One region of the Janthinobacterium sp. SUN137 genome, then DNA from elsewhere that is predicted to be linked to it. Evidence: predicted binding sites of a transcription regulator. Region 1 holds the regulator's gene; the other holds the start of a gene.
What was found. Region 1 encodes NrdR, which represses ribonucleotide reductase genes. Its sites were predicted from a motif close to CACNANATNTNGTG; they were not measured.

Region 1 (4,197 bases):
AGCAGCAGCGCCGCATCGTAGGCGTCGAGCGTGCTGGCGTTGACATAGCGGTTCGCCACGCCGTCAGGCGGCGTATCCGTGTCGAGGCCATACAGCACCTGGAAAGCATCGACGCCACGGATGACGGCGTCCGCGCCCCAGCCGTTCGCACCCCGGTATTTGCAGCGCAGCTCGCCTTCGCCATCGGCGCCCTGCGCCACGTAGAAGATGCTCCAGCCCCGCTGCGCCTCCGTTTGCGCGGCGCCCACGCCAAAGCCGGCGCAATTGAGGACGGAACCGTCGCCGCCCTCTTCCTTGCCGGCGCCGTAATAGCGCAGGGCCAGCACGTCGCTGCCATGCAGGGCGCCGGGCAGCGCGCCGCTGATGCCGTCGCTGTTCTTGCCCAGGCTGCGCGCGTCAAGCCCGGCGATATTCGCGCTGTCGTAATCCGCATGGGCAACGGGCGCGGCGCCGCTGTCCCAATTCACATACGCCGTCTGGCGCACGGCGCGGGCGATGGCATCGAGCGCATAGCGGGCGTTGTCATCCAGGCGTGCGCTGGCGGACTGGTCGCCATAGCTGCCGCTGGCCGCCAGCAGCACGCTACTGGCGGCCAGCATCAACAGCGCACCGAGCGACAGGGCCACCAGCAATTCGACCAGGCTCATGCCACGATGCCCGCCGTTCATGCGCCGCCCCCGCCCAGCTGGAAAGCCAGCCTGGGCAGCGACTCGCCTGCCGCATTCACGGCGGGCGAGCCATCGGGCAGGCGGCCGCGCCAGCCCAGCTTGATGACGATGGGCGCCCCCTTGCCGCCGCTGCACGCCCACTGCAAGCCCTGGGCGGCGGCATCCCACGCGGCAAGGTCGCGGCAGATGCGCAGGCGCGCGCCGGGCAAGGCCGCATGCAGCCCCTGCTTCCATTCGGCGATGTCGAATTGCGCCAGCTCGGCCGCGCTGCAGGCGGCAACGCCAAGACAGTCCGGCGCGCCGCCGCCAGCTTCGGCGCCGTCCGCCGCCGCATATGCCACGTTCAGGTAGGGATTGCCCGCATCGGGGCCATTCATGAGCACGTTGTTCGCGCGCATGCGCTCGGCCATGCCGGCGGCCAGTTGCACGCCCGCCGACAGCAGCGCCGACTCGTGGCGCGCGCGCAGGGCGTTCAATTGCAGGATGCTGGCGCCCAGCAGGCCCAGCGCCAACAGCAGCAGCGACACCAGCACTTCGACGAGGCTGCTGCCACCCGCAGAAAACATAGTGCGACCGCCCTTGCGCATGCGCTACTCCCTTCCGCAGAAAGAGCCGCAGGAACAGGCGGCCCAGCTACAAGATAGGCGCGCGCAAAAACCCGCGTCTGCGCTAGCGCAAACAGGACGATGATAAGTCGAGAAGAACGGCGGTGGGATTGATCAGACCGCTTGCCAGGCAAGCGCTGGCATGGTGAACACGGGGCGCAGGAGCGGCCCCATTGTCGGCAAAGTGAATGTCCGGGTAAGCGTCAGGGCTTGCGCGCCTGGCCCACTTCGGCGATCGCGTCCTGGAACTCGGCCAGGTCTTCGAAATTCTTGTAGACGGAGGCAAAGCGGATGTAGGCGATCTTGTCCAGGCGCTTGAGTTCCTGCATGACGAGTTCGCCGATATAGCCGGATTCGACTTCGCGCAAGCCGCTGGTGAGCAGCTTTTCCTGGATGGACGCGATGGCCGTATCCACAGAGGCGGCCGCGACGGGACGCTTACGCAAGGCCAGCATCAAACTGCCGCGCAACTTATCCGCAGCGAACTCCGTCCGGCTGCCATTCTTTTTGACGACGGCCGGCATGATAAGTTCAATGCGTTCGTACGTGGTAAAACGCTTGTCGCATTTGCCGCAGCGGCGGCGGCGCCGAATGGCATCCCCTTCCTCCGATACGCGCGTATCGAGAACCTGGGTGTCGCCGTGCTGGCAAAATGGACATTTCATGGGCTGGCTACAACTTTATAGTAATAATTACGGGAAATCGCCGCCCTTGTACAAAGGGCGCCCGAATCACTCCGGGCGCCCTTGGGCACGACTGGAATGTGTCATACAGAATCTTACTCCGTATGACACATTCTGGACAAATAATTAGCGACTATTCCGGTAAGGAGCGTCTGCAGCAGATTGCTCATCGGTCGCGCGGACAAGGCGCGAGGAGGACGCATGGCTAGCCATGCTACGACGAGCAACGCAGTACCCGCTTCCGAGGGGCTGTCTGCTGTAGATGTATTCCTTCACCGGAACAGGCTCTTAAGCTGCGTACACAGGGTGCGCGTCGGCCAGTACTTTCACGGCCGCTTTCACGCGCTCGATGGTGGCGGCGTCATGCGGATTGTCCAGCACGTCGGCGATCAGGTTGCCCACTTCTTCCGCTTGCGCTTCCTTGAAACCGCGCGTCGTCATCGCCGGGCTGCCCAGGCGGATGCCCGAGGTGACGAACGGTTTTTGCGGGTCGTTCGGGATGCCGTTCTTGTTGCAGGTGATGTGCGCGGAACCGAGGATGGCTTCGGCTTCCTTGCCCGTCAGGTTCTTGGCGCGCAGGTCGACCAGCATGACGTGCGATTCGGTGCCGCCGGACACGATGCGCAGGCCGCGCTTGATCAGGGTTTTCGCCAGCACGTCGGCGTTCTTGATCACTTGCTTCTGGTATTCGACGAATTCAGGGCTCAGCGCTTCCTTGAAGGCGACGGCCTTGCCGGCGATCACGTGCATCAGCGGGCCGCCCTGGATGCCAGGGAAGATGGCCGAGTTGATGGCTTTTTCGTGTTCGGCCTTCATCAGGATGATGCCGCCGCGCGGGCCGCGCAACGATTTGTGCGTGGTCGAGGTGACGAAGTCGGCGAACGGCACCGGGTTCGGGTACAGGCCGGCGGCGATCAAGCCGGCGTAGTGGGCCATGTCGACCATGAAGTAGGCGCCCACTTCCTTGGCGATCTTGCTGAAGCGTTCGAAGTCGATCTTTTTCGAGAATGCCGACGCGCCGGCGATGATCAGCTTGGGCTTGCGTTCGCGGGCCAGGCGTTCCATTGCCTCGTAGTCGATGTCTTCTTCCGCCGTCAAGCCGTAGGAAACGACGTCAAACCATTTGCCGGACATGTTCAGCGGCATGCCGTGGGTCAGGTGACCGCCTTCGGCCAGCGACATACCCATGATCAGGTCGCCTGGTTTCAACATGGCGAAGAACACGCCCTGGTTCGCCTGCGAGCCGGAATTCGGCTGCACGTTTGCGCATTCGGCGCCAAACAGCTGTTTCACGCGGTCGATGGCCAGTTGCTCGGCCACGTCGACGTATTCGCAGCCGCCGTAGTAGCGCTTGCCTGGATAGCCTTCGGCGTACTTGTTCGTCAGCTGCGAGCCTTGCGCTTCCATTACGGCTGGCGACGTGTAGTTTTCCGACGCGATCAGTTCGATGTGGTCGTGCTGGCGCGTGTTCTCTTTTTGAATGACGGCGAACAATTCAGGATCGACGTTGGCGAGGTTGTGATCTTTTGCAAACATGTAAAAACTCCAAGTATGAGGGTGCTTGTACTGGCAGGTTGGATCGAATGAGGGGAGCCGGCGTTAAGTGAATAACAACATTGGACAGGCAGCCTCTTCGTGCTTTTCCATAGTGGCTACCCAGGCGAACGGCTGATGAAAAATCTCACGTTTCCCGGTGGGTGCCCACCTTTCGCCGGTTTGCCGACCGCCATTCATGGAGATCGCCCGACTTTTCGCCAGTCACGTGAGACGTAATGGAAGTCAAATTGTAAGTTAAGTACCCAAATTGAGCAAGGAATGCAACCGTGCGGCTATAATCGCCGCGCGCTATCGCAGCCCGGGCGCGGCCACAGGCAGCCCCGGGGATGGCCGCCGCTTTTAAGCTGGGCTTAAACCTGACCATGGCATGTAAGCGTATGTTACGAAGCTTGCCATTGCACACGCCGGATTTACAATGCTGCGGTGCAACTTATATGCAGCTTTTGCATGGCTTTCCAGCAAGCGCCCACAGTCACAAGAAGAAAAATCGCGTAAAATGTTGCTCAATCTCACTACTGGCGCAATAAACATGCCTTCAGTCTTTACCTGGAACGTACGTGTCTACTATGAAGACACCGACGCCGGCGGCATCGTCTATTACGCTAACTACCTGAAATTCTTCGAGCGCGCGCGCACCGAATGGCTGCGCGCCATCGACGTGGGCCAGCAGGCATTGCTGGAACA
Region 2 (4,197 bases), on a different contig from region 1:
TGCCGAGCTGATGCTCTGCTGCGCCCATTGCGGCGTGTACTACCCGGCCTCGGAAAACGTGCAGGCCAAGGGCCACGACTACTGCAGCCACGCGCACGCCACGCTGTAAGGGGCGGTCCGCAGGCGCGCGTGCGTTGCTCATCCGTATCGTAACGTCCTCCGGCATCCGTCCGGCGTAGCATCTGCAGCAGGCGGTTCTTCGCCGCCATTGCAGAAAGGCGCGCTCACCATGTCCCGTCCCAGCCCTCGCTCCAGCCCGCCGACCGCCGACGGCATGCCGCCGGCGCCGCAACTGAGCGGCAACTCGCTGCCCATGCAGGCGCTGCGCGCGCAGATCGGCCGCATCGCCCGCTGCGGCGCGCCGGTGGCCATCCGCGGCGAATCGGGCACGGGCAAGGAACTGGCGGCGCGCGCCATCCATGCGCAGGGCGCGCGCGCCAGCTTCCCGTTTATCGCCGTCAACTGCGGCGCCATTCCCGAAGCGCTGATGGAAGCGGAATTCTTCGGCTGCCGCCCGGGTGCCTATACGGGCGCGCTGCACGAGCGCCAGGGCTTGTTCCAGGCGGCCCATGGCGGCAGCTTGCTGCTCGACGAAGTCGACGATCTGCCGCTGGCCATGCAGGTGAAACTGTTGCGCGTGCTGCAAGAGCACCGCGTGCGCAAGCTGGGCGGCAGTACTGACGAAGCCGTCGACGTGCGCATCCTGTGCGCCAGCCAGCATGGCCTGACGCGCGGCGTGGCGGCCGGGACGTTTCGCCAGGACCTGTTTTACCGCCTGAATGTGATCGAGCTGGCGCTGCCGCCGCTGCGCGAACGGCGCGGCGATCTGCAGGTATTATGTGAGGTGATCCTCGCACGCCTGTCGCCGCACCGGTCCGTGAGCCTGGCGCCGCCGGTGCTGGCGGCCCTGGCCGCATATGCGTTTCCCGGCAATGTGCGCGAACTGGAAAACGTACTGGAACGGGCGCTGGCCTTTGCCGATGGCGGCGTGATCGCGCTTGACGGGCTGGCCTTGCCCTCCGCGGCGGGCAACGTGCCCTTGCGGGCGGCGCCGGCCATGCCGGCTGTGTCGGAGCGGCAACAGTGTCTGCCCGGCATGGCGGCGTATGGCGTGGCCAAGGTCTTGCCGCTGGACGTGTATTTGCGCCAAGCCGAGCGCGACATGATCATGCTGGCGCTGGTGCAGGCGCGCTACCACCGCGCACGGGCGGCGCGCCAGCTGGGCCTGAGCGTGCGCCAGTTGCGTTACCGCATGCAGAAATTGACGATACAGGAAGCCCTACTTGATGAGCGCATGGACGATAGATGAAGATGGCTGGTGCGACGGCGCGCTGCGCTATGACTCGCCGTACTGGGATGCGCGCCCGGACGGTGCGCAAGTCGATTTGCTGGTGATCCATAACATCAGTTTGCCGGGTGGCCGCTTTGGCGGGCCGCATGTGTCGGACTTGTTTACGGGCCGGGTAGATTATAATGCCGATCCTTCTTTCGCCGACCTGCGTGGCTTGCAGGTGTCGGCGCACTTTTTTGTGCGGCGCGATGGTGCGTTGTTGCAATATGTTTCTGCTGATCAACGTGCCTGGCATGCGGGCGCGTCCGCCTTCGAAGGGCGCCCGCAGTGCAATGGCTATTCCATCGGTATCGAAATGGAAGGCGCGGACGATGTGCCGTTCCAGCGGCGGCAATATCATGTGCTGGCGGCGCTGACGGCGGCGCTGGTGGCGCGCTACGGGCTGTCCCAGGTGCGCGGCCACGAGCATATCGCGCCGGGCAGGAAGACGGATCCGGGGCCGTTTTTTGACTGGCATTTTTATCAAGAATGCTGGCTGGAAACCCTTAACGGACAAGCTGCGTTAGCGCTTACTTCGCGGGGATTGGGCTTCCCAGCCATGCCCTGAAAAGTCAACCGAAATCGTATATGAAAATACAAAAAATTACGCCGACGGATGCCGGAAAACTATTGCATCGCCCTTCGATGGGTACTACAATTAGTGCAGAAGTTGGATGTAAAGACTATATGTAGTGCCATCACAGACGTTTTCAGAATTATTATCAAAGCTACCCGGATTGCTGATAAAGCACTGGAACTGGCGGTTTATCACCCTTGATCGTGTTTTGCGCCAGCCGGGCAGTGCGGTGTGGCGAGATGGATACTGAGCTGTTTTATGCACTATTAATTTACTATTTAGCAACAAATACCTGAAGAAACCCTGACCATCGGGCGTTCTATTCAACAACACACGCGGCAGCAAAACTGCAGGCTGACTTTAGCTGACAACGGGAGCTTCAATGCAATCACCACAAGATATTTCCATCCATCCAACGCCAGTATCGCCAGCGCCAAGCGCGGCCAACAGCGTGGCGAGCACGGGCGCGGCATTGGGCGACTATCGCATCATCCGCCGCAACGGCGCGGTGGTGGCATTTGAGCCTTCGAAGATCGCCATCGCCATGACCAAGGCGTTTTTGGCCGTTAACGGCGGCCAGGGCGCAGCCTCGGCACGCATCCGTGAACTGGTGGAACAATTGACCGACGGCGTGGTCGCTGCGCTGGTGCGCCGCCACCCGGGCGGCGGCACCTTCCATATCGAAGACGTGCAAGACCAGGTGGAACTGTCGCTGATGCGTTCGGGCGAGCACGACGTGGCCCGTGCCTACGTGCTGTACCGCGCCAAACACATGGAAGAGCGCCGCCTGCAGAAGGAAGCGCAAGGCGCGTCCGCGCAAGTTTCCGCACCGCAATTGAACGTGACCGACAACGGCGTGCGCCGCCTGCTGGACATGCAGGAAGTCCGTGACCTGATCAACGCCGCCTGCGCCGGTCTGGAAAAGCACGTCGATGCCGACGCCATCCTGGCCGAAACCGTGAAAAACCTGTACGACGGCGTGCCTGTTGAAGAGCTGCACAAGTCGGCCATCCTGGCAGCGCGCGCGCTGATGGAAAAAGACCCGGCCTACAGCCAGGTCACGGCCCGCATCCTGCTGCACACGGTGCGCAAGGAAGTGTTCGGCAAGGAAGTGCCGCAAGCGGCCGCTGCTGCCGAATACCTGACGTATTTCCCGCAATATATCGCCAAGGGCATCGCCGCCGAGCTACTGAACCCGGTACTCGCCAGCTTCGACCTGGAACGCCTGGCCAAAGCCATCGTGGCCGACCGCGACTTGCAATTCGGCTACATCGGCCTGCAAACCCTGTATGACCGCTACTTCCTGCACATCCAGGACGTGCGCATCGAAATGCCGCAGGCGTTCTACATGCGCGTGGCCATGGGCCTGGCGCTGAACGAGGCGGACCGCGAAGCGCGCGCCATCGAGTTCTACAGCCTGCTGTCCTCGTTCGACTTCATGAGCTCGACCCCGACCCTGTTTAACTCGGGCACCCTGCGCTCGCAGCTGTCGTCGTGCTACCTGAGCACCGTCTCGGATGACCTGGAAGGCATCTACGACGCCATCAAGGACAACGCGCTGCTGGCCAAGTTCGCCGGCGGCCTGGGTAACGACTGGACGCCAGTGCGCGCCCTGGGCGCCCACATCAAGGGCACCAACGGCAAGTCGCAAGGCGTGGTGCCGTTCCTGAAAGTGGTGAATGACACGGCCGTGGCAGTCAACCAGGGCGGCAAGCGCAAGGGCGCCGTCTGCGCCTACCTGGAAACCTGGCACATGGATATCGAGGAATTCCTCGACCTGCGCAAGAACACGGGCGACGACCGCCGCCGCACGCACGACATGAACACGGCAAACTGGATTCCCGACATGTTCATGAAGCGCGTCATGGAAAAAGGCGAATGGACCCTGTTCTCGCCGTCGGACACGCCAGATTTGCACGACAAGGTCGGCAAGGCTTTTGAACAGGCTTACGTGGGCTATGAAGCCAAGGCCGCCGCTGGCGAAATCCGCGTCTTCAAGAAGATCGCCGCGCTGGACCTGTGGCGCAAGATGCTGTCGATGCTGTTTGAAACGGGCCACCCATGGATCACGTTCAAGGACCCTTGCAACATCCGCAGCCCGCAGTCGCACGTTGGCGTCGTCCACAGCTCGAACCTGTGCACGGAAATCACCCTGAACACCAGCAGCGATGAAATCGCCGTCTGCAACCTTGGTTCCGTGAACATGCCGGCGCACATGAAGGAAGGCAAGCTCGATCACGTCAAGCTGGCCAAGACCGTGCGCACCGCCATGCGCATGCTCGACAACGTC

Region 2: the regulator NrdR is predicted to act here: its motif matches at 2,012-2,025, upstream of O3298_RS05780 (ribonucleoside-diphosphate reductase subunit alpha).

What each region holds. Positions count from the first base shown of each region.
Region 1 covers NZ_JAPWHZ010000003.1:1,102,602-1,106,798, forward strand. The annotation lists gene O3298_RS19995 (PilW family protein) at 1-668, opposite strand, end outside; gene pilV (type IV pilus modification protein PilV) at 665-1,234, opposite strand; gene nrdR (transcriptional regulator NrdR) at 1,477-1,938, opposite strand; gene glyA (serine hydroxymethyltransferase) at 2,245-3,492, opposite strand; ZMP/ZTP riboswitch at 3,604-3,728, opposite strand; gene ybgC (tol-pal system-associated acyl-CoA thioesterase) at 4,043-4,197, shown strand, end outside.
Region 2 covers NZ_JAPWHZ010000001.1:1,267,522-1,271,718, reverse strand. The annotation lists gene O3298_RS05795 (PP0621 family protein) at 1-109, shown strand, start outside; gene O3298_RS05790 (sigma 54-interacting transcriptional regulator) at 230-1,309, shown strand; gene ampD (1,6-anhydro-N-acetylmuramyl-L-alanine amidase AmpD) at 1,287-1,898, shown strand; gene O3298_RS05780 (ribonucleoside-diphosphate reductase subunit alpha) at 2,290-4,197, shown strand, end outside.